2 regions of the Mesorhizobium salmacidum genome follow, and region 2 is predicted to be linked to the other one. Evidence: riboswitches for the same ligand, from Rfam matches in the RefSeq annotation. Region 2 holds a riboswitch; the other holds the start of a gene.
What was found. A riboswitch is a leader RNA that binds a small molecule or an ion and turns the genes downstream of it on or off. The one in region 2 is predicted to bind glycine.
Positions count from the first base shown of each region.

Region 1: another riboswitch for glycine. It lies ahead of O7A60_RS29575 (D-amino acid dehydrogenase); the one in region 2 lies ahead of gcvT (glycine cleavage system aminomethyltransferase GcvT).

Region 1 covers NZ_JAPYKS010000041.1:798-11,246, reverse strand. The annotation lists gene O7A60_RS29620 (CapA family protein) at 1-262, shown strand, start outside; partial or broken gene alr (alanine racemase) at 492-1,601, shown strand; partial or broken gene O7A60_RS29610 (IS630 family transposase) at 2,184-3,142, shown strand; gene O7A60_RS29605 (hypothetical protein) at 3,186-3,380, shown strand; gene O7A60_RS29600 (hypothetical protein) at 3,588-3,779, shown strand; gene tnpA (IS66-like element accessory protein TnpA) at 4,457-4,789, shown strand; gene tnpB (IS66 family insertion sequence element accessory protein TnpB) at 4,884-5,240, shown strand; gene tnpC (IS66 family transposase) at 5,310-6,842, shown strand; partial or broken gene O7A60_RS29580 (MFS transporter) at 6,916-7,832, shown strand; glycine riboswitch at 8,327-8,416, shown strand; gene O7A60_RS29575 (D-amino acid dehydrogenase) at 8,554-9,807, shown strand; partial or broken gene O7A60_RS29570 (malate synthase G) at 9,821-10,449, shown strand, end outside.
Region 2 covers NZ_JAPYKS010000010.1:4,497-14,945, reverse strand. The annotation lists gene O7A60_RS15005 (type II secretion system F family protein) at 1-254, shown strand, start outside; gene O7A60_RS15000 (type II secretion system F family protein) at 256-1,218, shown strand; gene O7A60_RS14995 (PA3715 family protein) at 1,307-2,137, shown strand; gene O7A60_RS14990 (tetratricopeptide repeat protein) at 2,275-2,748, shown strand; gene O7A60_RS14985 (GGDEF domain-containing protein) at 2,898-4,097, shown strand; gene gcvP (aminomethyl-transferring glycine dehydrogenase) at 4,098-6,908, opposite strand; gene gcvH (glycine cleavage system protein GcvH) at 6,927-7,295, opposite strand; gene gcvT (glycine cleavage system aminomethyltransferase GcvT) at 7,300-8,397, opposite strand; glycine riboswitch at 8,547-8,633, opposite strand; gene O7A60_RS14965 (hypothetical protein) at 8,807-9,808, shown strand; gene O7A60_RS14960 (hypothetical protein) at 9,840-10,265, opposite strand.

The DNA.
Region 1 (10,449 bases), on a different contig from region 2:
CCCCCAATCTGGTGTGGAATTCTACGAGAGTGTCGTTACCATCAGCCGTTTTGAGGACAACCATCTTGCCGAACTGCGGCTTTATCCTATCGAGCTTCGCCGCACGATGCGGTTTGCCAACCGGGGAGTGCCGCGTCTCGCGCCTGCGCCTCAGGGAGTGGCCATTCTGGAGCGTCTCCAGAGCCTCTCGGCGCCATTCGGCACGCAGGTCGAAATTGAAAACGGCGTCGGGTTGATCCGACTGCAGCCCGCTTCAACGTAACGCGGCATTTAGCATGAGCTTGGTCGCTCAAGAATGTGGAACTGAGCATTCGCTGTTATCATTTTGATCAGCCGGCGCGGCTAATACCTCGACGTATGCGCACCACAAAGGTTTGTCAGGCTCGACAGGTGCGTGACAATAACAATGGGGCTTCAGTATCCCGGCATGCTGCCGGTCGCTTATTTGGCGTAACTGAAGCCGAGCTCATCTAAAGGCGAGAGGAAGTGGCTTGCAGTATGTCGATCCTCGCACGAGCGCCAAGGCGCACGGAGCCACAGGCTGTCTAACCATTGACCTTTCCGCTCTCGGCCGCAATTATGAGAAGCTTGCATCGATCCTCGCTCCGGGGCGCGTAGCTGCCATGGTGAAGGCGGATGCATATGGGCTCGGTGTCGGGCCAATCGCGGTGGCGCTGTATGCAAAAGGTTGTAGGCAATTGTTCGTTGCTGTATTTGGAAGGCGGTCAAATTGCGACCCATCCTCCCGTGTGACGCTGAGATTTTCGTTCTGAACGGACTGCAACCCAGCGACGAGACCGCCTGTGCCGCAAGCAACATCATCCCGGTTGTCGACTCGCTGGAGCAGTGGAGGCGATGGGCGGACGTCCCCAGCCATCGAAAGCGCACGCTGCCGACCGTGCTGCAGTTCATACCGGAATGTCGCGGCTCGGCATACCGCCGGAAGAGCGTTCGGCGTTGGCGGACGCACTCGAACAAGAGGATAACCTCGAGATACTGTTCATCATGAGCCATTTGGCTTCCGCAGATGACAAGGACAGCGAGCAAAACGCCGACCAGTAGGCGAGATGACACGAACAGCCGATGAGTTTCCCGGCTTTGACATTTCCTTCGCCAATTCCGGGGGTGTGTTCCTGGCCACGGCGCACTCGCCCGGCCGGGCATCGCACTTTATGCGGGGCACCAAGCGCTAAGGGAGACAAGGCAATGGAACCGGTCGTTAGGCTCGATGTTGCCGTCGTGCAGACTCGCACTGTTCCGGCTAGCATCAGAGTCGGTTATGATGGCGCGCATGTCACGCACCAGGAAACGCGGCTCGCGACCATTGCCGCGGGCTACGCTGATGGCCTGCCCCGAAGCCTGAGTAGTTGCGGTGCCGTCTATTATGAAGGAATCCGGCTGCCGATCGTCGGAAGAGTGTCGATGGACAGCACGACAATTGATATCACCGCCTTGCCTGAGGATACGCTGACATTGGGCAGCTTGGTCGAGGTGCTCGGGCAGCACCAGACCCTCGGAGGACGTCGCGCGGGACGCAGGCATGCACCATATCCTATGCGATATTGACCTGTCTGGGTGATCGCTACCGCCGACAATATTAATGAGATGCCGAACGGCTGCATCAACGACTGCGTCGCGAATACGGATGCGATCTGGAAACTGATGAACTCGATGATCCTGCGACTGAGATCAGGCGAGACGAGCCGACGAGCCCGTCATGATGGAGCCGCATTCCAACTTGAGAAGGGGTAGAAGGGACTCCCGGCGGATATAACGGAATGAAAGTAGCGGAACGGTTGCCGCCGGCGGCCTTATCAGGACGTCAAGCCAAACTACGACAGCAGCGAGGGGCTGTAGAGGATGTGGGAATTTCAATCGGCACGCCGCCGATTGCCTCTAAGATCTGACATTGCCAACGCATCAGCGTCTGCGTTTTAGGTGTGCATCACACGACCGGCGAAAATGTACCCGCAAGTGGCCGGGGACGCGAGAACAGCCACACGATCACACAACACTGGGGGCAGAATCGGATCCGGTCAGCCACCGCCCCTCTCACATCCGGTTGCCCAATACTGGCCTCAAAAAGCGCGCGAATTTCAAACCTAAAGCGTGCCGCGTTTTAAAGGATTCAGGATTCCCTTTGATTTGAGATCATGATTCATTGCGGTTGAAAGGAGACCGCGATGGGCAAGCCGCTACCGCTCGAGTTGCGTAGGCGTGTTGTTGCGTAAGTCGATGAGGGTCATGGTCACCGAGAGGCTGCACGCCATTTCCGCGTTTCGCCTCGCTTTGGTAACAATCTGATCAAACGATCAAACTGCGCAGGCAGACCGGTTCGCTTGAGGCGCGTCGGCAGGGCCATGTGGGAGGCGGGAAGCTTGAGCCGCATGCCGAGTTTGTCCTCTTGCGGCTGGCCGAGACCGGCGAACTGACGCTGGATGAGCTTTGCGTCGAACTGGAGGTGCGCGGGGTGAGCGTGCACCGCTCCAATGTCGGTCGCCTGCTCAATCGCCTTGGGCTCAGTCATAAAAAAACCCTACAGGCCAGCGAGCAGCAGCGAGCCGACGTTCGCCAGGCGCGTGAGCTGTGGATGGGGCGGCGAAACCGCTTCTTCAACAAGGCTTTGGCGCGGCTGATCTTCATCGACGAGACGTCGACCAACACCAAGCTGACCAAACGCACCGGCTGGGCGCCGAAGGGCGAGCGCTTCAGGACGCATGCGCCATTCGGCAAATGGCAGACGCAGACCTTCATCGCCGGACTGCGATGCCACGGTCTTGTCGCGCCGTGGATCGTCAACGCGCCGATGAATAGCGCTATCTTCGAACACTACGTTGAAACCCAGCTCGCTCCCGCACTGTCGCCTGGCGATGTCGTCATTCTCGACAATGTCGGCTTCCACAAGAGCGAGCGCGCCGCACAACTGGTTCGCCAAAGGGGTGCCTGGCTGCTGTTCCTGCCGCCATACTCGCCCGATCTCAACCCGATCGAGATGGCCTACTCAAAACTCAAGGCGCGGCTGCGAAAGAAGGCCGCCAGAACCTTCGATGCACTCTGCGAGGCCCTCGGCGATATCTGTCACCTGTTCGAGCCAACCGAATGGAGAAATTTCTTCAAAGCTGCCGGATATGAGGCCAATTAATCGCGACACGCTTTAGCCCCTTCTTTCGTTCGAGAGAGATATCGTGGAGGGAGTCGTCCTTTTCACCAAGAATCAGACGCAGATCGATCAGGACGCCTTCGACGTCATCGTGAAGGGCAGGGCCGGCCATGCGGCCTCACCCCATCGGACTGTCGATCCTGTCACTGTAGCAGCGCAGATCACCCTCGGCCTGCAGATTTTGTATCGCGCAAAACCGATCCCATGGAGCCGCTGGTGATTTCAGTCACAATGTTGAAGGCTGCACAGGCCTATAACGTTATCCCAGATCAAGTAGAAATCGCCGGAACCGTCAGGGTCCAGGGCGTCAGGCCTCCGAGATTTCGCCGAACGAGAGATTTCGACATGCGCTCGAAGCATTGCGCGCGGGTTCGGCGCGGATATCGAGTTTAGGTACCGTCGTTCCGTGCCGTTTGCCGTCAACCACATGGAGGGAACCAACTTAGCGATAAGGGCGGCAGGCGACCTGATCGGGCCTGCATCGGTGAACGAAAAAATTCAGACCAGTGTGGGGGCGGAGGACTCCGCCTACATGCTTGAGGCGCGGCCAGGCGCTTTCATTTTCCTTGGGAATGGGGCGGACCGCTCCTGTGCACCATCCCGCATAGGATTTCAATGACGAAGCCTTGCCGTATGGTAGCGGCTATTGGGTGAATCTGGTCGAGACGGTATTGGCTACCTGACGTGTTGGCGCACAGAGGGCGTAAGGTGCGCTCGAGGGGCATGCTAAATGTCTTTCCATCATCGCCATCCCCCTTGTTTGCTCACGCTGTGCGTTCGGCGGTCCCGGCTCCTAGGCGTCTCCGGAGTGCCGATCCACGGCGATAGATGATGAGTTCCATCCGTGTCGTTCAGGAGAGGTGCACCATCAGAGCTCGGTTCAGACAACGGCAATGCCTCAACATCTGTCGATGACAGCCCCTCGTACATAGATCGCGACCGGCGACGCCGCGATGTGGCGCGAAAATGAAGAATACTGTTTCGTGAACTCAATGGAAAAGAGGAGCGCTGCACGAACAACTGCCTGCCGCCGCTGTCCGGTCGCCACCGGCCGTGAGTTTTGCGCGGCGCGCCCTGCCGGTGTGCCTCCCAGCCGGCAGGGCGGTATGTTCAGACGGCCGGCCCAAGCCGGCGCGGAGATTTGTTCGTCGCGGCATGTTTCCGAGACGGTCAATTCGCTGGATCACATCCGAAATGCCCTGGTCCTGATACGTAAGCGGTGTTTCCGGACCACCTTTCGGGAGTGGTCGCGATCTGTGAGGTTGCCGATCCTGTATTGGGATCGGAGATCGGCTTGTGTCTGGACTTGACCTTACGCTTGACCCGGAGCGGCAGCTTCGGCGGTTCGAGGTGATCAACGGTGCCGGCGGTCGGCGTCACTGGTCGGTGGATGACAAGGCGCGGATCGTCGCGGAAACGCTGGAGCCGAACGCAATCATTTCCGAGGTCGCCCGTCGGTATGGCCTTAGGCCGCAGCAGGTCTTCGCGTGGCGCCGCGAAGCGCGCAAACAAGCCGCTTCGGTGCAGCAAGATTCTCCTGCCTTTGTGCCGGCGGTTGTGGCGGCGGCGGAACCTGTAGCCAACCGTTCACGCAGCGGAAACGGCAAGCCACCCGGGATACCGGCATGATCGAGCTTGAGATCGACGGCATCGCGATGCGCGTCGGCCGGGGCGCCGATACCAAGACGGTGGCCGCAGTGATCCGCGCGCTGAAGGCGACGTCGTGATCGGGCCGACGGGTGCGGTCAAGGTCATGGTGGCGACGAAGCCCGTCGACTTCCGCAAGGGCGCGGAGGGGCTGGCCGCGTTGGTGCGCGAGACGATGGGCGCTGATCCGTTCAGCGGTGCGGTCTACGTCTTCCGGGCGAAGCGGACGGACCGGATCAAGCTGATCTTCTGGGATGGCACCGGCGTCTGCCTCTATGCCAAGCGTCTGGAGGATGGAGAGTTCCGCTGGCCGAAAGTGCATGACGGCATGATGCGGCTGACCGCCGCGCAGCTCTCGGCGCTGCTTGAAGGGCTTGATTGGCGGCGGGTCCACGAAGCCCGCCGGACCCGCGTTCCGGCGCAGGCGGGCTGATCCGCGACCAAGTGAATCAGGTCGGATTCCATTGTCGCCCGGCGTCGGCGAATATGGTCTGATCGGCTCATGGCGATGACGGCTGACCAGCTTCCCGACGATCCGGACGCGCTGAAGGCGATGGTCCTGGCGCGAGACGTCGAGAACGCCCGGCTGATCCAGATCATCAAGGAATTGCAGCGCCACCGCTTCGGCCGGCGTGCCGAGACGCTGCCGGAAGACCAGCTTCTGCTGGGGCTTGAGGAAGCCGAGCAGATCGAGGCGGCCGAGGAGGAAGAGAGCGAACAAGCATCTCCCGCAGAGCGCCTGGAGCGCGCCAGGAGGCGTCGGACGAACCGCGGCACGTTGCCATCCCATCTGCCGCGGGTGGAAATGATCGTCGACATCGAGGACCATGCCTGCCCATGCTGCCGCAATGGCTTGCATCGGATCGGCGAGGACATGAGCGAGCGGCTCGACATCGTTCCGGCGCAGCTGCGTGTAATCGTCGTGCGCCGGCCCAAATATGCCTGCCGCGCCTGCGAGGACGTCGTGGTTCAGGCTCCCGCGCCGGCCCGGCTGATCGAGGGTGGTCTTCCGACCGAGGCAACGGTCGCCCAGGTGCTGGTCTCAAAATATGCCGATCACCTTCCGCTCTATCGCCAGGCGCAGATCTACGCCCGGCAGGGCATCAATCTTGATCGCTCGACACTCGCCGACTGGGTTGGCCGCGCCGCCTGGCACCTCCGTCCGATTCATGAACGGCTGCTGGCGAAGCTGAAGTCCTCGCCGAAGCTGTTCGCCGACGAGACCACCGCGCCGGTACTCGATCCCGGTCGCGGCAAGACCAAGACAGGCCAGCTCTGGGCCTATGCGCGTGATGATCGGCCATGGCAGGGGAGCGACCCGCCGGGCGTCGCTTATGTCTATGCGCCGGACCGAAAGGCCGAGCGTCCGATCGCTCATCTGGCGGGCTTCACAGGAATCCTGCAGGTCGACGGTTATGGCGGCTATCGTGTGCTCGCCGACAAGAGCGGCGTCACGCTCGCCTTCTGCTGGGCGCATGTCCGTCGGCGCTTTTATGAACTGGCAGCAGCCGGTCCCGCGCCGATCGCCAGCGAGGCGTTGAGACGGATCGCCGAACTCTACAAGATCGAGGACGCCATCCGTGGCCGATCGGCCAACGAGCGCCGCGCGATGCGTCAGGACAAAAGCCGCGCCATCGTCGCCGACCTCGAACCATGGCTGCGTGAGAAGCTCGGCCTGATCAGCCAGAAGACAAAACTCGCCGAGGCGATCCGCTACACGCTCTCGCGCTGGGAAGGCCTCTCGCACTTCCTTGACGACGGCCGCATCGAGATCGACAGCAACACGGTCGAACGCTCAATCCGTCCGATCGCGCTCAACCGCAAGAACGCGCTCTTTGCCGGCTCCGACGGCGGCGCCGAACACTGGGCAGTCATCGCCTCGCTGATCGAAACCTGCAAGCTCAACGGCGTCGAGCCACTCGGCTATCTCACCGACATCCTCACCAGGATCGCCAACGGCCACTCCAACAGCCAGATCGACGATCTCCTGCCTTGGGTCTACATCAACAAGCTCGAGCTCAAGGCCGTGGCCTGAGAACACCGCTTACCCTGATACTCGCCCATGCGGACTGGAAGAAGCCACAACCGCGACCCATAGACGGAAGGAGATGATCAAGGTGGCGCGCGCAGGAGGTTCGTCGTCGACGTTTGCGCCGCTCGAGAACCCACGTCTCGATCGGTTTGGCTGGCCACGCAAGTTTCAAGCCTCGCCATCAGCTGACTGATGGCTACGATCTCGACTTCCGCTATGATGGTCGCGCTGGTGCAGGCGTCATCGACGCTGCTGGCATTCATCCTTTCGGTCTTCGCTGGCGCCATCGCCGACAATTTCAGCCGACGCAGGGTTATGTTCGCTGGTCGGTGTCTGATGATGCTGGCATCTGCCATACTCACCGTTCTTGTCGCGCTGGGCCTTGTCGATCCGTGGATCATTCTCGGCTTCAGCTTTTTGGTTGGATGCGGCGCCGCTTTCAACGACCCCGCCTGGCAGGCGTCAGTTGGAGACTTGTTGACAGACGCGACGTCCCAGCTGCCATTACGCTCATTTCGGTCGGGTTCAACACCGTCCGAAGCGTAGGCCCGGCGCTCGGCGGCTTTGTGGTCGCCTCTTTTGGACAGCTAACGGCTTTCGCTCTGACCACGCTCAGCTATCTCGCACCGCTTTGCGCGATATGGCGCTGTCAATGGAAAGTTCGCCCTTCACCTCTCCCGCGTGAGGCGATGGCGACGCAATCCATAATGGGGTGCGCTTCACAGCGATGTCTTCAGAGTCAAGGCGGCAATCGCGCGCGGAACCCTTTTCGGAATCGCAAGCATCTCCATTCTGGCGCTGCTCCCCTTAGTAGCTCGTGACCAGCTGGGCGCAGGGTCGATCCGGTATGGCATCCTGATGGCCGGCTTCGGGACCGGCGCCTTTTTTGCCGGGATCTGCAACCATGTCTTGAGGCGAAAGCTGTCTCAGGAACATCTGATATCACTCGCGTGCATCGCCTGCGCCGAGTGCTGTCTTGCTCTTGCGCTCACCCGCCTGCCTTGCCGACCGGGCCGACGCGCAAGCGTGATCAATCCACGCGCTTTCTCTCTCACTCTTGATCTCCTCTCAAGCTGTCAACGCGCCTTCCAGAAACGAAAGTGCAAACAATGAGCCCCAAGCTTACGAGTGGGTCCTTGTCTCCAACATTAAGTCTGCCGCAGCATCAATTTGATAAATCCCGTCGTCACGGGACGACAAGCACACTCGTTCCACGCCGACCGTGCTTTGCTGTGAACCGCGCCGCCACCGGGCGCTGGGGCTGCCTGAATCAGGACAGATGTTCCTGTGCCGACATCACAAAGATCTCCGTAAATCGGGATGACCTATTTTCTGCCCATGGCCCCCGGTGTGCCCCGCAGTGCCCGACAAAAGGGCGCGCTGATCCTGCTGTTTCAAAGGTCGGTTGAAATTTGGTTCGAGCGTTTCATATGTCAAGCTGATTGGCTCTGCAAGTGCAACTGGTCATCCTATAAACGTGCCGTTCATAAGGCAGGACGGGAGAGATCGGCGAGTGCCGACGCCGACGGAGCAACCCCCCAAGGAAACTCTCAGGCAAAAGAGACCGTGCTGCCGAACAATCTGGAGAGAGACGCCAGAGCGTCCACCGAAGGGGAAAGCCGGGCTGACCGGTTAAGCTCTCAGGTACAGAGACAGATTTGGGGATGAGCCGCGGGTTGCGACCCGCACCCAGTGGTCTGTCTGGAGAGCGAAAGTGCCCAGGATTGTTGTAATTGGCGCCGGTATCACCGGCGTTTCGACAGCGTACGCCCTTTTGGAGCACGGCTACGATGTGACCGTGATCGAGCGGCAACGCTACGCCGCGATGGAGACCTCATTCGCAAATGGCGGCCAGCTCTCGGCCAGCAACGCCGAAGTCTGGAACCATTGGTCTACGATCCTCAAGGGGGTCAAGTGGATGGTCCGGCCCGACGCGCCGCTGCTGATGAACCCGGCGCCGTCTTGGCACAAATACAGCTGGCTGGCAGAGTTCGTGTCCAACATCCCCCGCTATCACGAGAACACAGTCGCGACAACGCGCCTGGCGATCGCCGCCCGCAAGTACATGTTCGAGATTGCGGAGCGGGAGAGCATCGATTTCGATCATGTCCGCAGCGGCATCCTTCATGTTTACTGGGACAAGACCGGCTTCGATCACGCAACGAAAGTGAACGAGCTCCTAATTGAAGGAGGACTGGACCGGCGACCCGTGACCGCAGAGGAGATCGCCGCAATAGAACCGGCTCTGCACGGTGACGTTCATGGTGGCTTCTACACGCCGTCCGACTCGACCGGTGACATTCACAAGTACACCACGGGCTTGGCTCAGGCCTGCGCGAGGCGCGGCGGCACCTTCCTCTACGACTCGGCGGTGAGGCACATCGACCGGCGCGACCGTTTCCGGCTGAGCTACTCAACTTATTGCGCGGGCGAGCAAGACGCCGAACAGGTCATCGAAGCTGATGGAGTCGTAGTATGTGCGGGCTCGCACAGCCGCGACCTTGCGGCCATGCTCGGCGATCGCCTCAACATTTATCCGGTCAAAGGATACTCGATCACTGTCTATCTCGATGACCCCTCGGCTCAGGCAGCCGCGCCTTGGGTGAGTATCCTGGACGACCGTGCGAAAATCGTGACCAGCCGCCTCGGCGCTGGACGGTTCCGGGTGGCAGGCACCGCCGAGTTCAATGGGCTCAACCGAGACATTCGCGATGACAGGGTTAGGCCGCTGGTTGACTGGACGCGGACGCTCTTCCCTGGTGTGACGACCAACCGCGTCGTGCCGTGGGCCGGGTTGCGGCCTATGATGCCGAACATGATGCCCCGCGTGGGGAAGGGATGTGCGCGGGGTGTGTTCTACAATACCGGGCACGGCCACCTCGGCTGGACTCTGTCGGCTGCGACCTCCGCCGTACTGGTCCAGGCCGTTGCGTCAGACGTTCCCGTCGACACGCGGGTGGGAGCTTAGGGGCGCGCATTCAATGACTCGGAAGCCTATCCATGTCGCGTGGGTCGAGATTGCGGGATTGAAGATCGCGCGAGAATTGCACGACTTCACGCGCAACGAAGTCTTGCCGGGAACGGGCATCAGCAACTCGGCCTTTTGGGCCTCGTTCTCCTCGATCGTACACGATCTCGCCCCCCGCAACCGGGCGCTGCTCGAAAAACGCGACGCCATGCAGGAAAAGCTCGACCGCTGGTACCGCGACAATGGCGCGCCAATCGACATGGACGCCTACAAGGCGTTCCTGAAGGAGATCGGCTATCTCGTTCCGGAAGGGCCGGCCTTCAGTGTCTCGACTGAAAATGTCGATCCGGAAATCGCCGTCGTCGCCGGACCGCAGCTCGTCGTGCCGGTGATGAACGCGCGCTATGCGCTGAATGCCGCCAATGCGCGCTGGGGCTCGCTCTACGACGCGCTCTACGGCACCGACGCCCTACCCGAAACCGATGGCGCCCAGAAGGGCAAGGGGTTCAACCCGGCGCGCGGCGCCAAAGTGATCGCCTGGGCCAAGGACTTTCTCGACCAGTCGGTGCCGCTCACCTCTGGCAAATGGGCAGGGGTGAACGGCCTGTCCGTGGCCAACGGCGCGCTGAAGGTCGGCGAAGG
Region 2 (10,449 bases):
GGTTGTCGACGACGATCCGCGAACGCGGCAAGCTGCGCCGCAAGGTGCGGGCCATTTCGAGCGAAGGCCGCCTGTCGGCCTACATTTTGACGGCCGTGCCGGCGCTGCTGTTCACCGCGATCATGGCCATGATGCCGGGATATTACAGCGACGTCTGGGGCGTTCCGAAGACATGGTACATGATCGGCGGATCGGTTAGCTGGCTGATGCTGGGCAATCTGATCATGTTCAAGATGTCTAACTTCAGGTTCTGACATGCAAGGCGTCATCGAATTCCTCGCCTCCCTCGCGCCGACGTCGCTGATGCCGGTGGCCATGCTTTTGCTGGCCATGGGAGCCGTTGCGGTCGCCTGGCCGATGGTGGCGGCGAGGGGCGACCGCAACGAGGTCAAGCGCCGGCTCAAGGTCGACCACGGTCCGGTGGCGGCCAAGCCCGAACCGGCGCAGAAGAAGAACAGCGGCGTCGTGCGCGAAAAAGCGGTGAAGAGGGCGCAGGAATTCTACGCCAAGAGCGACCCGGAAAATGTCGCCCGCCTGCGTTTGAAGCTCATCCAGGCCGGCTACATGGAGCCGCGCGCCGTCGGCATGTTCTTCCTCATCCGGTTCACGGCAATGATCGGCACGACGTTCGCCGTCTTCGTGCTCAACCGGTGGATGGCCAGCCCGGACGCGACCATGACCAGCCGGTGGACCTTCATCATCCTGTCGGGCGCTGCCGGCTATTTCCTGCCGGGCCTGGTGCTGACCCAGAAGGTGCGGGAAAAGATGCGCGAATACCGCAACGGCTTCCCCGATTTCATGGATCTGATGATCGTCTGCTCCGATGCCGGCATGAGCATGGAAGCGGGCGTCGAGCGCGTTTCGAAAGAACTCGCCAAGACCTATCCTTCGCTCAGCCAGAACCTGCAGCTCGTATCGCTCGAGCTTCGGGCGGGGCGCAGCCTCGACGACGCGCTGAAGGCGCTCGCCGATCGCCTCAGCCTCGACGAGGTACGCTCCTTCGCCACGCTCCTGCAGCAGTCGAAGGAACTAGGCACCAGCCTGTCGGGCGCGCTCAGGGTGTTTTCCGATGAAATGCGCCACAAGCGCATGTCGCTGGCCGAGGAGAAGGCGCATGCCTTGCCGGCAAAGATGTCCGTGCCGGTCGTGGTCTGCATCCTGCCGGTGGTGCTGATGATCGCTGTCATTCCCATCATCGTCAAAATGACGGGTCACTAAAGGGCGCCGCGTCGACGGAATCAGGCATGCAAACATCCGTCGAAGTGATGCATCGGACCCGCAAAGTGCGCGAATAAACGAGAAGTCCGTGCGAATACTGTTGCCCACCCTCTTGCTGGGCCTCGCCGCGGCCAGCTTGCCGCCCGCCCAGGCCGCGGCCGGCGATTGCGGTGATGCTGCCGCCTTGGTGCAGCAGGCCTATCCCAAGGCCCGAAGGAGCGCCGACGGCGCCTCGTTCACACTTGAACCTCACACCAGCATCGCCCTGACGCCTCCGGACTACGACACGCCAAGGCTGGTCTGCAAGATCTGGCCCGCCCATGACCAACTGCTGTTGGTCGCGGTACCGCTGATCGACAGCGCCCTATCCGTCGACGGCATGCATATCGGCGATATCGAGCTTCTGGTCGTCGACAGGAAGAACCAGCAGGTGCGCCAGCGCCTGCTGCAGCCCGGGCTGATGAACGATGATGCCATCGCCATCCGCGGCATCGGATTCGATACAGGCCGCTATCAGCCGGCGCCCAAAATCACCGCCTTCGGCCTGCGCATCGACATGGCAACTCATTCGCAGGCCAATCCCTTCAGGGAAACCGACCTGCGACTCTATGCCCTCGACGGCGATGCGCTACGGATGGTGCTCGATGGCCTCGACGTGGCCGGCTTTGGCGGCGAAGGCGATACCAATTGCGCCGGATCCTTTCATTCTAGCCAGGTCAGCCTGGCGATGAGCCGGGCGGGCCATCAGGGCTATCACGATATCACCGTGACCGAGCGAATGGATACCGACGAACCCGCTCCCGACAAGAATGGCGAGTGCCAATCCCACCCCGGCAAGTCCGTGAAGCGGACTTACCGGCTGCGCTATGACGGCAACCGCTACCAGCTTCCGGCGACGCTCAAGGCCCTGGAGCAGTGAGAACGCCGCTGGCGATGGTTAATGGCTGGTGTGCCGGAAACCAAAACTTGGGGGCATTTCGGCACCGAAGCTTAATCGCTGTGCTGTAGTGTCTTTCCCTGAAGAACGACCCGGCAAATCGGGCGACGGGGCAGGGAATGCGTCAGATAAAATTTGCGGCGGTGGCCACGATGGCGGCCGTCCTGATGATCACCGGGTGCACGACGAACAATAACGTCGACACGACCAAGACCACCGCGATCCAGCCGGCAGCCAAGGATGTCGACACATCCGACCTGGCGGAAGGCAAGGCACAGTTTCGCGATGCCAATTATGGTCTTGCCGAAGCGCATTTCCGCAAGGCCGTCGAACTGAGGGCCGACAATGCCGAGGCCTGGATGGGGCTTGCCGCTTCCTATGACGAACTCGGCCGCTTCGACTTCGCCGACCGCGCCTATGGCCAGCTTGTGAAGGTCGCCGGCCGCAAACCGCAGATCGTCAACAACATGGGCTATTCGCAACTTTTGCGCGGCAACAAGAAGAAGGCCAGGGCGCTGCTGCTGGAGGCGAAGGCCGGCATGGCCGATCCCACCGTTGTCGACGCCAACCTCGCCTTGCTGAACAAGGGCTGATGCCGTTTTATCCTCGCGCCAGCCAGGGGTGCGGTTTCGGGACAGGTGGCATCGACGCTTTGTAAACCGTATCCGCAGGTTGGGTCGAGAGATCGCCTGAAAACCATGTCCGAGGGCTGCCGCTGACCTAGAATGCCGCGCAACCGCCGATGCTCGAGAGGCCCCCGCCCGATATGCTGGATTTCAGTTCGCTCCTGCTTGCAGCCGCGCTGTCGGGCGTCTGTCTCAGTGTTACTATGTTCGCGATCTGGGCCACTGCGCCGCGGGCCAGATTCGTGCTGACGGTCGCATGCGGCATTCTCGTGCTCGTCGCGCATGTGATTCTGTTCTGGCATTATACCAGGGAGCCCGATCCGCTGCTTTGCCAGGTCGCGCTGGCGCTGCTCAGCCTGGGTTTTCTGATCATCTGCATTTCGGCCATGCAATATCTCGGTATGCCGGACCACAGGCGTGCGATTGCTCCGACATTTGCCGCCATGGCTATCGGTGCGGCCGTGACCTTCATGGGCCTTGACGGTATCGGTTTCGTGATCACCTACGCGACGGTTACCGCGCTGCTCTCGACGATCGGAGCCATGTTCTGGATCAACGGCAGTCATGATCGCCGCATCCTGCTGGTGGTGTCGTTTCTGAGCGGCACCTGTGCGCTGTCGTTTGCCCTTTGCGGCGTGGTTCTGATGACCAAAGGGCAGTGGACGCTCGGCGTCGCGCCCGACAATTGGGCCGAACGCCTCAACTCGGTCGTGGCGGTGGCCTGTATGACCGGCCTCGGCGCATTGACGCTTTCGCTCCATCATTTGCAGGCGCAGATCGAGCTCAAGGCCGAGACCATGACCGACCCGTTGACCGGTCTGATGAACCGTCGCGGTCTGATGTCGCTTTATGGCGAGTGCACCTTCGGCCCGTTCATGGCGATCGTCATGTTTGACCTCGATCACTTCAAGCGGACGAACGACATCTATGGACACCCGGTCGGGGATCAGGTCCTGTGCCGCTTCGCCGCCGTCATCAGGAAATATGCCAGGACCGGGGTTGACGCCTTTCGCCTGGGCGGCGAGGAGTTCGCGATCGTCATGTCGAGGATGACGGAAGAGCGCGCCTATGATCTTGCCAGCAAGATCGGCGTCGCTTTCGGCACGGAAATCGTGCCCACCCCGCTCGGTCCCTTGCGCAGCACGGTCAGCGGCGGGATTGGATTCGGCGAGGCCGACGGCAGCACCCTCGACGAGGTGCTGGCCAGGGCCGACTCCATGCTCTATGCCGCCAAGCGTGCGGGGCGAAATTGCGTCATCAGCCGCAAAGGGATGGACAAGGCCGACCCGGTCAAACCGGCCTTGCGCTCCGCGTAGCTATTCGGCCGCACCCAGATAGTCCGACAGCGGCGGGCAGGAGCAGACCAGGTTGCGGTCTCCCGCGACATTGTCGATGCGCGATACCGGCGGCCAGTACTTTGCCGCTGTGTCGGCGTCGCCGGCGGGATAGGCCGCCTCGAGGCGCGAGTAAGGGTGGTTCCATTGACCGGCCAGCGCCTCAGCCGATGTATGCGGGGCGTTGACCAGCGGATTGTCGGCCAAAGGCCATTCGCCTTTGGCCACCTTCGCCGCCTCGCCGGCAATGGCGATCATGGCCTCGCAGAAGCGGTCCAACTCGCGCTTGGGCTCGGACTCGGTCGGTTCGACCATAAGCGTGCCGGCGACCGGAAACGACATGGTCGGCGCGTGGAAACCATAGTCGATCAGGCGCTTGGCGATGTCCTCGACGCTGATGCCGGCGCTCTCCTTGAGCACGCGGGTATCGAGAATGCATTCATGGGCGACACGATCGCTCCTGCCCTTGTAAAGCAGCGGGAAGTGCGGCGCGAGCCGCGTCGCCACGTAATTGGCGGACACGATCGCCGTCTCGGTCGCCTGCTTCAGGCCGGAAGCGCCCATCATGCGGATGTACATCCAGGTGATCGGCAGGATGGAAGCGCTGCCGAAGGGAGCGGCGGCCACGGCATGCGCCGAGCCTTCGGTGACATGGCCGGGCAGATAGGGTTTCAGATGCGCCCTGACGCCGATCGGACCGACGCCCGGTCCGCCGCCGCCATGCGGGATGCAGAAGGTCTTGTGCAGGTTCATGTGGCAAACGTCGGCGCCGATGTCGCCGGGACGGGCAAGTCCGACCAAGGCATTGAGGTTGGCGCCGTCGAAATAGACCTGGCCGCCATGCTCATGGATGAGCGCGCAGAGGTGGCGCGCGCCTTCCTCGTAGACGCCATGCGTGGATGGATAGGTGAACATCAGCGCCGCGAGATTCCTGGAATGCTCGTTGGCCTTGGCGCGCATATCGTCCATGTCGATGTTGCCGTCTTCCAGGCAGCGCACGACGACGACGCTCATGCCGGCCATCGCGGCACTCGCCGGATTGGTGCCATGCGCGGAGGAGGGGATCAGGCAGACGGTGCGATGACCCTCACCGCGCGAGCGGTGATAGGCGCGGATGGCGAGCAGCCCGGCATATTCGCCCTGGCTGCCAGCATTGGGCTGCAAGGTCACGGCGTCGAAGCCGGTGATCTCCGACAGCCAGCCCTCCAGTTCGCCGATCATGGCGCGATAGCCGGCCGAATGCGCTGATGGCGCGAAGGGATGCAAATTGGCGATTTCCGGCCAGCTCACCGGCATCATTTCCGCCGCGGCGTTGAGCTTCATGGTGCAGGAGCCCAGCGGGATCATGGCGCGGTCGAGCGCCAGGTCCTTGTCGGCCAGCCGGCGCAGGAAACGCATCATCTCGGTTTCCGACTTGTTCTCATGAAAGACCGGCTGGGTCAAAAACTCCTTGCCGCGCGGCTTGCCGGGCACCGTGCTGTCGGCGGAAGAAGCAGCCTTGGCGTCGAACAGAGCCGCGATCGCCTCGACATCGGCATCGGTCGACGTCTCGTCGAAACTGATGCCGACATGGTCGGCGTCGAGCACACGCAGCAGCCGGCCGGTCTTTTCGGCGGCCGCGGCGATCCGGGCGGCCTTGCCCTTGGCCTCCACCGTCACCGTATCGAAACGGCTGGAGCCGAGCACCGATACACCCGCGGCCTTGAGGCCGCTCGCCAGGCGGTTGGCCAGCGCATGGATGCGCCCGGCGATCGCCTGCAGGCCCGCCGGGCCATGCCAGATGGCGTATGCGGTCGCCATATTGGCAAGCAGCGCCTGCGCGGTGCAGATGTTGGAGGTCGCCTTGTCGCGGCGGATGTGCTGTTCGCGTGTCTGCAAGGCGAGGCGATAACCGGGACGGCCCTTGCTGTCGGTCGACTGACCGACCAGGCGGCCGGGCATCAGCCGTGTCAGCTTGTCGGAGACGGCGCAATAGGCGGCATGTGGGCCGCCAAAGCCCATCGGCACGCCGAAGCGCTGCATCGGGCCGACGGCAATGTCGGCGCCGAGTTTCGCCGGCGCGTCGGTCAGCGTCAGGCCAAGCGGGTCGGCGATGAAGACGATAATGGCGCCGGTGGCGCGCGCTTTTTCGATCGCCGCCTTGTGGTCGCCATAGACGCCAAAAGTGTCCGGCCAGGAGACGAGCAGGGCTGCGGTGTTGTCGTCGATCGTCTCGCCGTCGATCTCGATGCCGAGCGGCTCGGCGCGGGTGCGCACCACATCCAGCGTCTGCGGGTGCGGCGTGCCGGCGAGTGCCACCTTGGTGCGCTTGTCGCGGTGGTGGCGCAGCGCGATGCCGACCGCTTCGGCGACCGCTGTTGCCTCGTCGAGCAATGAAGCCGATGCCACCGGCAGGCCGGTCAGTTCCGTGACCAGCGTCTGGAAATTGAACAGCATTTCGAGCCGGCCCTGGCTGATCTCGGCCTGGTAGGGCGTGTAGGCGGTGTACCAGGCCGGATTCTCGAACAGATTGCGCTGGATGACCGGCGGCACGTGGACGCCGTGGTAACCGGCGCCGATAAAACTCTTCAGCACGGTATTCCTTGCCATGATCGTCGACAATTCGGCGAGCGCTTCGGCTTCGCTGGCCGGCGCCGGCAGGGCCAGCGGCTGGTCGAGGCGGATCGATCTCGGCACGGCCTGGCTGATCAGCGTCTCGACCGAGGGAACACCGAGGACGGCGAGCATGGCTCTGACGTCGGCAAGGCCGGGCCCGATGTGGCGGGCCGAGAAGGGGTAGGGTGCTGCGGTCATGTCAGTAAATTCCTGATGTCAGGCGATATGGGCTTTGTAGGCGGTCTCATCCATGAGGCTGGCGAGCTGGCTTTCGTCGGCGAGCTTCATCTTCCACAGCCAACCGGCGCCGGTTGCCGCCGAGTTGACCAGCGATGGATCGGACGACAGCGTGCCGTTGGCCTCGGTGATCTCGCCATCGACCGGCGCGTAGACGTCGGAGGCCGCCTTGACGGATTCGACCACGACGGCGGTGTCGCCCTTGGCGAGCTTCTTTCCCGTTTCCGGCAGTTCCACGAAGACGAGATCGCCGAGCTGCTCCTGCGCGTAGTCGGTGATGCCGACCGTGGCGATGCCGCCCTCGACGCTGAGCCATTCGTGATCGGCGGTGAAATAGATCTTTGCCATGGGTCTATCCTTTGCGGTAGCGATGAGGAGTGAAGGGCAGGGAACTGACATCGATCGGGATCTTCGTGCCGCGCACATCGGCGAAGACCCGCGTTCCGGGCTTGGCCAGTGGGGTGGCGACATAGCCCATGGCGACCGGATGGTCGGCCGAGGGGCCAAAACCGCCCGATGTGACATGGCCGACGGGGTTGCCGTCGGTGTCAAACAGAGAAGCGCCGGCACGCACCGGCTGGCGACCCTGCGGTTTCAGCCCGACGCGCTTTTGCGCCGGGCCTCGTTCCACGACGGCGCGCAAGGCATCGGCGCCGATGAAGGTGCCTGAGGCTCGGATCTCTTTTGGGATTGCCCACATAAGCGCCGCCGCGGCCGGGTCGGTTTCCGGCGTGATGTCTTGACCGTGCAGGCAGAGGCCTGCCTCCAGCCGCAGACTGTCGCGCGCGGCAAGGCCGATCCAGAGCACACGCTCGTCCTCGAGCAGCTTGGCGACGAGTTCTCTTGCATCGGCCTCCGGCAGGCCGATCTCGAAACCGTCTTCGCCGGTGTAGCCGGACCGGCTCATGAACCAGTTCTTTCGCGGCTCGATGCCGTGCATGAACAGCAGCGAGCCGGTTTCGAGGCCGGCGCGGGACAGTGCCGCCCAGGCTTCCGGACCCTGGATGGCCAGGAAGACGCGATCGAGAGGCTCGACCTTTATATCAAAATCGGCTGCCAGCGCGCGCAAATGCTTTTCGTCGGCGACGGCGTTGCCGGCGTTGGCGACCACCATGAACCTCGTATCGCCGAGCCGGGTGACGATCAGATCATCCAGAATGCCGCCCGCCTCATTGAGGAAGAAGGTCAGCTTGGATTGCGAAATTTCGAGCGCGCCGGCGTCTAGCGGGCAGGCGCGGTCGAGCAGCGCAACGGCGTCTGGCCCGCTGACCTCGAACAGCTTCATGTGCGAGATGTCGAACAGGCCCGCATGTTCGCGGGTGTGAAGATGCTCCTTCATGACGCCGGCCGGATAGGTCAGCGGCATCGACCAGCCGGCAAAGGCGCCGAAGCGCGCACCGGCCGCTGCATGGATATCTTCGAGGGGAAGGTGTCTATCGTCGCCCGTCATGTCGTCTCCAGAGTCGCACGCAATCGGTCGCGGATGGCGACCAGTCCGTGCCCCTCTGTCTGAAGCCTGAGAGACTCGCGCAGCCGGAACTCTGTCAGCGGCGCTTACACCTTCGGCGCGGGGGCAAGCCCCGACTTTCCAGAGTGTCTTTCCCGTCTACGGTTCTTTTGCCTGAGAGATTTCGGGCGATTTCCCCTTCGGCGGCAGCTCTCGCTGCTCTCTCCCGCAAACAGGTAGGACTCAAACCTTGAGCCCTCGACGCGCCATCCATAGCCCGTCGGCGACACCTTGTCACCTCCCAGCGACATTGTTCTGACAAGTCTTCGCTAACCACGCCGTTTGCCGGTTTTTCAAGACACTCCTGATATAGCAGGCCGATGTGACGCGTTGGGGCGGACGGGGACGACAGATGGGCGAATTGATCATGAGCGCTGCGGTGGCGGGGCTGACTTCGAAGAACCGCATCGCTTCAGAGGATGTCGTAATGCTGCGCCGCGACGTGTTCGCCGACGGGGTGGTGACCCGGGGCGAAGCCGACGCGTTGTTCGCGCTCGACCAGACGGCGCGAGACAAATGCGCTGAATGGGCACCGTTCTTCGTCGAGGCGGTCACCGACTACATCGTCCACCAGGAAAAGCCCTCGGGCTACATTTCGCAGGAGAATGCCGATTGGCTGGTCCGCACGATTTCGCGCGACGGCTTGGTCGACAGCCGGACCGAACTCGAATTGCTGGTCCATGTGCTGGAAGAGGCGAAATCCTCGCCGAGCCGGCTTTGCGTCTACGCGCTGGAGCAGGTCGCCCATGCCGTCGTCGACGGCAAGGGACCGCTGATGCTCGGCGGTGCGCTGGCGCCCGGATTGATCGCCAGGGCCGAAGTCGAGCTTCTGCGCCGTATCCTCCATGCCCATGGCGGCGACGGCAACATCGCCATCACCCGGGCCGAGGCCGAGGTGCTGTTCAGGATCAACGAGCGGACAGCCCAGGCCAACAACGATCCGTCCTGGAACGACCTGTTCGTCAAGGCGATCGCCAATTTCGTCATGTGCTCGGCCGGTTACGAGGCCCCGACCCGCGAGGTGGCGCTGCGCCAGGAAACCTTCCTCGAAAACGCCGATCCGGAAATCGGCGGCTTCTTCAGCCGCATGGTCTCCGGCGGCCTTGCCGGTATCATAGAGGCCTACCGGTCTCCTGACGACGTAGAGACCGAATGGGAAGCCAAGAATAGGGCAACCGAGGCGCTAGCCCGTCGGGCCGAGACGATCGATGCCGGTGAAGCCGGATGGCTAATCGAGCATATCGGGGCGGACCGGCCTTTGTACGAGAATGAGCGCGCATTGCTGACCCTGATCAAGCATGCCTCGCCGGAAATCCATCCGGCGCTGAAGCCGTTGCTCGACAAGGTAGCCTAAGAAGTTTGATCGCCTGGCATGAGTTGGCCGGTCAAAAGCCACGCCACCAAACAGCTAGAAAAACACCAAACGATAAAATGGCTACACTGCCGAATAGGCGCTCTGTTGGTATAGGTTTTTCGCCGCGCCAGACTTCCGGAGACAATATGGTTCCGATGAAGAACAAACAGAGTGCGCAGAATGGGCCGTGACCGGTTCCAAAAAACGCTTCCAATGGAGTTCCATAGAAGTCCCCCATTTTGTCATGGGCCAGGGATATGAATCCTTTCTCGATATTAGGCGATCGTGGTCTTCCAAAACTCTCGAAAATTACGCCGATAATCCCACTAAAGAAAAAACAAGAAATCGCGAGCGCAAAGAATATTGTGGACATAGCTCTCTGGGCATTCGTCCACCAAACGCGCGAAGACGGCTCGATGTCTTGCAGGCTGGCGGATCTTCGCTGAGGCTTTTGCACCTAATTTCCTTGGCTCGACAAGAGGGATTTTACCCCAACCTGTCAGACGACGGAAGCGCAGAAAACCGGGTGAAATCGAGATTATCGCCGACCTTGCTAGCGCACAGTTAGCTAGCAACGTGGCGAACTGCGACCTCGCAAGTGTTCCTTGAGGGGCGCGATGGCGGCGAAACCGGCGATCACT